DNA from 3 places in the Priestia sp. D51 genome. Region 2 is predicted to be linked to each of the others. Evidence: a T-box and tRNA genes for the amino acid it is inferred to sense, from the RefSeq annotation. Region 2 holds a T-box; the other regions hold tRNA genes.
The links. The T-box of region 2 lies ahead of ileS (isoleucine--tRNA ligase). A T-box ahead of a tRNA ligase gene usually reads a tRNA of that ligase, here a tRNA-Ile.
Positions count from the first base shown of each region.

Region 1 (2,227 bases), on a different contig from region 2:
CAACTGACTTGTAATCAGTAGGTTGGGGGTTCAAGTCCTCTTGCCGGCACCATTTATATCGGAGGGGTAGCGAAGTGGCTAAACGCGGCGGACTGTAAATCCGCTCCTTCGGGTTCGGCAGTTCGAATCTGCCCCCCTCCACCATTTTATTGGGCTATCGCCAAGCGGTAAGGCAACGGATTTTGATTCCGTCATGCGTTGGTTCGAATCCAGCTAGCCCAGCCATAGAGAGCCATTAGCTCAGTTGGTAGAGCATCTGACTTTTAATCAGAGGGTCGAAGGTTCGAGTCCTTCATGGCTCACCAGTTATATTTACACGCGGGTGTGGCGGAATTGGCAGACGCGCTAGACTTAGGATCTAGTGTCTTATGACGTGGGGGTTCAAGTCCCTTCACCCGCATCTTAATTTAGATAAATGCGCGGAAGTAGTTCAGTGGTAGACCCCCACCTTGCCAAGGTGGGGGTCGCGAGTTCGAACCTCGTCTTCCGCTCCATATATATATTGGCGGCATAGCCAAGTGGTAAGGCCAAGGTCTGCAAAACCTTTATCACCGGTTCAAATCCGGTTGCCGCCTCCACGTATAAGTCCTGCCGGGGTGGTGGAATTGGCAGACACACAGGACTTAAAATCCTGCGGTAGGTGACTACCGTGCCGGTTCAAGTCCGGCCCTCGGCACCATTTTAATAAGCGCCCGTAGCTCAATTGGATAGAGCGTTTGACTACGGATCAAAAGGTTAGGGGTTCGACTCCTCTCGGGCGCGCCATAAACGGGAAGTAGCTCAGCTTGGTAGAGCACTTGGTTTGGGACCAAGGGGTCGCAGGTTCGAATCCTGTCTTCCCGACCATTTATGGGGCCTTAGCTCAGCTGGGAGAGCGCCTGCCTTGCACGCAGGAGGTCAGCGGTTCGATCCCGCTAGGCTCCACCATACAGTACACGGAGGAATACCCAAGTCCGGCTGAAGGGATCGGTCTTGAAAACCGACAGGGGTGTTAAAGCCCGCGGGGGTTCGAATCCCTCTTCCTCCGCCATTTTCTATTTTGGTCCCGTGGTGTAGCGGTTAACATGCCTGCCTGTCACGCAGGAGATCGCGGGTTCGATTCCCGTCGGGACCGCCACTTTAAAATATGCGGGTGTAGTTTAGTGGTAAAACCTCAGCCTTCCAAGCTGATGTCGTGAGTTCGATTCTCATCACCCGCTCCAAATCCAAGTAAAGGGCCTATAGCTCAGCTGGTTAGAGCGCACGCCTGATAAGCGTGAGGTCGGTGGTTCGAGTCCACTTAGGCCCATCATGTTTTATAGTAATTGAATTTAACTTATAAATTGATACTGGCCCGTTGGTCAAGCGGTTAAGACACCGCCCTTTCACGGCGGTAACACGGGTTCGAATCCCGTACGGGTCATCAAAAAAGCAGTTTGCATTTGCAAACTGCTTTTTTATTTCTATTAAATAAAATTAGGAGGAGATTGAATAAGAAAAGCGAAATAAGCTGTGGTAGCTTCTGCCGTAGGTTTAGTTATTTAGTTAGCGATTCCATTAGCTCTACCGAATTTAGGAGGTTCTTCTGGATCAGCAGAAGCTGCTGATGTTGAAGGAGACGTAACGGAAAAAGCGTTCTTTGAATCTGCTCAATAGTACAATGTGATGGTACGGGGTCTTTAGAGGATGATTCGAACAAACAGGTGATGACCAAAAAACGGTCAACTTTCATAGACCTTAACCGAATGGACTCTTCTGTAACGAGAAACAATGTTTAAAGATCTCCACCATTTTATGTATTAATAACTTAAAACCTTAAATAAAATATTCTCCTTAATATAAATGCCTTTATAAAAGTTGTGCTAATCTCTTTTCTTAATTGCTGAAAATTTGTATCTAATCCCCCCATTGTGTGTAAAACAAAAGTTAAATTCCTTACAGAGCGTTTCTCTGCACGTTAAAGACATATAATTTAATGTTTTTTATTAATAAATGCTGTAATTAAATAATCTCTGCATAAATTTAGACCTTTCTTCTTATCACATTAATTTAATAGGGAATATAATATCAATTTCCTATGTATTGTTCATGACATAGTTATTTGGCTAATGTTTAAATCACTAAGGAAATACTTCTATACATTTAATAAATATATAAAAGGAAAGTTCGTAAAAGTATACTTTTACGAACTTTCCTTTTATATAAGAAATCTACTGTTTTTATCGTTCGTTTAAGTAAGAAAAGTAAT
Region 1 covers NZ_JBLTIR010000020.1:337-2,563, forward strand. Annotated here, with positions in the region: tRNA gene ACNHOZ_RS28090 (tRNA-Thr) at 1-52, shown strand, start outside; tRNA gene ACNHOZ_RS28095 (tRNA-Tyr) at 61-144, shown strand; tRNA gene ACNHOZ_RS28100 (tRNA-Gln) at 151-225, shown strand; tRNA gene ACNHOZ_RS28105 (tRNA-Lys) at 230-305, shown strand; tRNA gene ACNHOZ_RS28110 (tRNA-Leu) at 319-400, shown strand; tRNA gene ACNHOZ_RS28115 (tRNA-Gly) at 420-494, shown strand; tRNA gene ACNHOZ_RS28120 (tRNA-Cys) at 505-578, shown strand; tRNA gene ACNHOZ_RS28125 (tRNA-Leu) at 591-679, shown strand; tRNA gene ACNHOZ_RS28130 (tRNA-Arg) at 689-765, shown strand; tRNA gene ACNHOZ_RS28135 (tRNA-Pro) at 770-846, shown strand; tRNA gene ACNHOZ_RS28140 (tRNA-Ala) at 852-927, shown strand; tRNA gene ACNHOZ_RS28145 (tRNA-Ser) at 938-1,030, shown strand; tRNA gene ACNHOZ_RS28150 (tRNA-Asp) at 1,042-1,117, shown strand; tRNA gene ACNHOZ_RS28155 (tRNA-Gly) at 1,129-1,202, shown strand; tRNA gene ACNHOZ_RS28160 (tRNA-Ile) at 1,215-1,288, shown strand; tRNA gene ACNHOZ_RS28165 (tRNA-Glu) at 1,331-1,402, shown strand.
Region 1: it has a tRNA-Ile gene. The T-box ahead of ileS (isoleucine--tRNA ligase) is inferred to sense a tRNA for this amino acid. The anticodon was not compared.

Region 2 (2,227 bases):
GTTCACAAATGAAAAGCCGTTTTCTTTTACAACTCTGTAATCATCTTCGCCGTAAGCAGGTGCTAAATGAACAACTCCTGTTCCGCTTTGATCCGTTACGTAATCAGCCGTCACGACTTCATGCCCTTTTTCCACTTTCACAAAATCAAACGGCGGCTCATACGACATCCCTTTTAACTCATTTCCTTTATGATGAGATAAAACGCTATATTCTCCTTTTAACACTTTGTCTGCGAGTGCTTCTGCCACTATATACACGCTGTCGCCTTGCTGAGCGCGAACGTAGTTCATCTCTTCATGCACCGCAAGCGCCACGTTTGACGGAAGCGTCCAAGGCGTTGTCGTCCAGCCTAAAAAATACTCATTATCGCGGTTTTTCACTTTAAATTTCACCGTTACCGTTAAATCTTTTACATCTTTATACCCTTGCGCCACTTCATGCGAACTCAGCGAAGTTTGACAGCTCGGGCAGTAAGGTGATACGCGGTGGCCTTTATAAAGGAGTCCTTTGTCATGAATCGTGCCAAGTACGTTCCATACGCTTTCAATGTATGAATTCTCTAAGGTGATGTAAGGGTCTTCCATATCAACCCAATAGCCAAGCTGCTCCGTGAACGTGCGCCACTGTTTTTCATACACAAACACACTTTCCTTACACTTGTTGATAAAAGCTTCTACGCCGTATTTTTCAATATCATGCTTCCCCGATATCCCGAGCTGCTTTTCGACACCGAGCTCTACCGGCAGTCCGTGCGTATCCCAGCCTGCTTTTCGGATCACTTGATGCCCTGTCATCGTTTTATAACGAGCCACCACGTCTTTAATCGTCCGGCCTAGCGCGTGCCCCACATGAGGCAAACCGTTGGCTGTTGGAGGCCCTTCATAAAATACAAACGAAGGATGCCCTTCTCGATTTTGAACCGACTGCTGAAACACATTTCCTTTTTGCCACTGCTGCTGGATACGCTGTTCGCGCTCTTGCGAAGACTCCCTTACATTCACTTCTTTCATGTGATACCACTCCTTTTAAAGTTAAAAGCACACAAAGAAACCCGTCCCTATGACTAGGGACGGGTTTTAACCGCGGTACCACCCTGGCTTCTATTGATCCGTTCATCAATAGCACTCAGCAACGTACAATCATACGCGTTCTTTTTAACGGTAGACTACCGTTCAAACTTACTTATAGGTTCAGTTTGACTTCTCAGAGAGGATATTCCCCTGCGGCTTGAACACTGGCTTTCAGCTATCACCAGCTCTCTGTAGAACAAACTTGCAGCGTACTGATTCTCTTCAACGAATTTGTGTGCTTTTATTAGTAGCTATTGTATGCGCTTTGGAAGGGAATGTCAATGTTTTGAAATCCTTATTGAGATCCAAAGGTTTAGATCTAGGTTATTTTGTTTCTGCACTTAACATTTGTTCGATTTTATTACGCGCTGTTATCCCGTTCTTATCTTTCCATTCAGAAGTTCCACTGCTTCTTCGCTGTGTCACAAACACTGCCGCAGCTGAGATAGAAGAAAAAATTTGATCTTGTACCAGCACGTATCTACCATCTTTTATTTCTAATACACCGTTTTCTAGAAAAGTATTAATATGGTCTTGCTGCCTTTTAAGTTTAGCTCCTTCTAGCTGTTGTTCGCTCGCAAGCAAAGCTCCTTTATAGACAAGAAATCCATCGCTAACATATTTCCCGGTAGCATACGCATCTCGGCGCTTACAATATAGAACGTCCTCTACTATTACTGATTTTATATCTTTTGACAAATGTGTCTTAACTTGAACAACCTTTTCTATCGCTTGCTCTGCTTCAATCTTTGGTATGTCACCAGACTGTACAGCTTCGCTTTCATATTCTATTCCATTTGAAACATCCGCAAAAATTGAAAAGCCTAACCCACCAAGTAAAACTTTAATAACATTAAAAATATCTGTCAGGTCGTCTCGTCTAAATTCACGCACAAACGGTTTTGTGGGAACGGTTTGATTAATATCATATGTACCAGAGCGCATGGCTGCTAGATAAGAAATATGTTCTAAGTATTTTACATCAACTTTATCTAATTGATCTTGAGAAGCATTAGAGACAATTAACACGGCCACATCCCAAAAACTTTTACCTGTTGATGGACTAGCATGCTGTCTTAAACGTTCATATCCCACTTCTGCCTCTCCAATATATGCCTCTTTATCTTCTCCAAATAAAAAATAAATGCCGGGCTTT
Region 2 covers NZ_JBLTIR010000002.1:229,814-232,040, forward strand. Annotated here, with positions in the region: gene ileS (isoleucine--tRNA ligase) at 1-1,011, opposite strand, end outside; T-box leader at 1,064-1,306, opposite strand; gene ACNHOZ_RS07860 (GIY-YIG nuclease family protein) at 1,396-2,227, opposite strand, start outside.

Region 3 (2,227 bases), on a different contig from region 2:
ACACGCAAAATCGTACGCCTTCAATTCCTTCTACCGTTACCTGATGCGCACCGAAAATAGAGTAACTGCGAAATAAGTTTCCTTCGTGATACAAATGAACATCAAATTCAGTAGGCTGAACCGCTAGATTCACTTTTGCCACCCCTTTAACTTCAAACATAATATACGCACATAATATACGCTTCTTACCACTCATTCCCTTTTATAGTAAAAACATAAACCTTTTCTACAAATATAATAGAATAAATGTTCTTTAAAATTACTCTTTATTCCATACTCTTCATACTTTATTACTTTATGAATAATTCCATATGATATAGGGAAAATCCTGCTTAAAACTTACTTTTTATTCTGAAAATTCATGGTAATTATTCCTAACTATTATTCCTGTTTACTTAATCTTTAAAAAAGCGCAAATAAAAAAAGGTTTGCATATATGCAAACCTTTTTAAGATGACCCGTACGGGATTCGAACCCGTGTTACCGCCGTGAAAGGGCGGTGTCTTAACCGCTTGACCAACGGGCCATATTTAAATTTAAAACGACTGGCGGAGAAGGAGGGATTTGAACCCTCGCGCCGCTTACACGACCTACACCCTTAGCAGGGGCGCCTCTTCAGCCACTTGAGTACTTCTCCGTATGGCTCCACAGGTAGGACTCGAACCTACGACCGATCGGTTAACAGCCGATAGCTCTACCACTGAGCTACTGTGGAATATGGTGGGCCTAAGTGGACTCGAACCACCGACCTCACGCTTATCAGGCGTGCGCTCTAACCAGCTGAGCTATAGGCCCATTATTTGGAGCGGGTGATGAGAATCGAACTCACGACATCAGCTTGGAAGGCTGAGGTTTTACCACTAAACTACACCCGCATTACTTAAGATGGGGCGACTGATGGGAATCGAACCCACGAATGCCGGAACCACAATCCGGTGCGTTAACCACTTCGCCACAATCGCCGTCTTAAAATGGTGGCTCGGGACGGAATCGAACCGCCGACACAAGGATTTTCAGTCCTTTGCTCTACCAACTGAGCTACCGAGCCTTTATGTAAATGGCGGTCCCGACGGGAATCGAACCCGCGATCTCCTGCGTGACAGGCAGGCATGTTAACCGCTACACCACGGGACCACTTTGGTTGCGGGGACAGGATTTGAACCTGCGACCTTCGGGTTATGAGCCCGACGAGCTACCGAACTGCTCCACCCCGCGATGATATGAATATGATATAAATAAATGGCGGAGGAAGAGGGATTCGAACCCCCGCGGGCTTTAACACCCCTGTCGGTTTTCAAGACCGATCCCTTCAGCCGGACTTGGGTATTCCTCCGTATATTTATAACAAATGTAACTTATATGGTAGCGGCGGAGGGAGTCGAACCCACGACCTCACGGGTATGAACCGTACGCTCTAGCCAGCTGAGCTACACCGCCATATTATTCGTTACAATTATTTAATTTCATTGGTGGAGCCTAGCGGGATCGAACCGCTGACCTCCTGCGTGCAAGGCAGGCGCTCTCCCAGCTGAGCTAAGGCCCCATAAATGGTCGGGAAGACAGGATTCGAACCTGCGACCCCTTGGTCCCAAACCAAGTGCTCTACCAAGCTGAGCTACTTCCCGTTTATGGCGCGCCCGAGAGGAGTCGAACCCCTAACCTTTTGATCCGTAGTCAAACGCTCTATCCAATTGAGCTACGGGCGCTTATTAAAATGGTGCCGAGGGCCGGACTTGAACCGGCACGGTAGTCACCTACCGCAGGATTTTAAGTCCTGTGTGTCTGCCAATTCCACCACCCCGGCAGGACTTATATACGTGGAGCGGAAGACGAGGTTCGAACTCGCGACCCCCACCTTGGCAAGGTGGTGTTCTACCACTGAACTACTTCCGCGCATATATGAAATTAAGTAAAGATGCGGGTGAAGGGACTTGAACCCCCACGTCGTAAGACACTAGATCCTAAGTCTAGCGCGTCTGCCAATTCCGCCACACCCGCGTGTGAATATTAAATGGTGAGCCATGAAGGACTCGAACCTTCGACCCTCTGATTAAAAGTCAGATGCTCTACCAACTGAGCTAATGGCTCGAAAAAAATGGTGCCGGCAAGAGGACTTGAACCCCCAACCTACTGATTACAAGTCAGTTGCTCTACCAATTGAGCTACACCGGCGTGCAATCTCTGACTTAAATAGTCGATGGTGGAGGATGACGGGATCGAACCGCCG
Region 3 covers NZ_JBLTIR010000001.1:404-2,630, reverse strand. Annotated here, with positions in the region: gene glgB (1,4-alpha-glucan branching protein GlgB) at 1-160, opposite strand, end outside; tRNA gene ACNHOZ_RS00110 (tRNA-Glu) at 455-526, opposite strand; tRNA gene ACNHOZ_RS00105 (tRNA-Ser) at 547-637, opposite strand; tRNA gene ACNHOZ_RS00100 (tRNA-Asn) at 641-715, opposite strand; tRNA gene ACNHOZ_RS00095 (tRNA-Ile) at 719-795, opposite strand; tRNA gene ACNHOZ_RS00090 (tRNA-Gly) at 802-875, opposite strand; tRNA gene ACNHOZ_RS00085 (tRNA-His) at 887-962, opposite strand; tRNA gene ACNHOZ_RS00080 (tRNA-Phe) at 973-1,048, opposite strand; tRNA gene ACNHOZ_RS00075 (tRNA-Asp) at 1,059-1,134, opposite strand; tRNA gene ACNHOZ_RS00070 (tRNA-Met) at 1,139-1,215, opposite strand; tRNA gene ACNHOZ_RS00065 (tRNA-Ser) at 1,241-1,333, opposite strand; tRNA gene ACNHOZ_RS00060 (tRNA-Met) at 1,361-1,437, opposite strand; tRNA gene ACNHOZ_RS00055 (tRNA-Ala) at 1,468-1,543, opposite strand; tRNA gene ACNHOZ_RS00050 (tRNA-Pro) at 1,549-1,625, opposite strand; tRNA gene ACNHOZ_RS00045 (tRNA-Arg) at 1,630-1,706, opposite strand; tRNA gene ACNHOZ_RS00040 (tRNA-Leu) at 1,716-1,804, opposite strand; tRNA gene ACNHOZ_RS00035 (tRNA-Gly) at 1,819-1,893, opposite strand; tRNA gene ACNHOZ_RS00030 (tRNA-Leu) at 1,917-1,998, opposite strand; tRNA gene ACNHOZ_RS00025 (tRNA-Lys) at 2,013-2,088, opposite strand; tRNA gene ACNHOZ_RS00020 (tRNA-Thr) at 2,097-2,172, opposite strand; tRNA gene ACNHOZ_RS00015 (tRNA-Val) at 2,199-2,227, opposite strand, start outside.
Region 3: it has a tRNA-Ile gene. The T-box ahead of ileS (isoleucine--tRNA ligase) is inferred to sense a tRNA for this amino acid. The anticodon was not compared.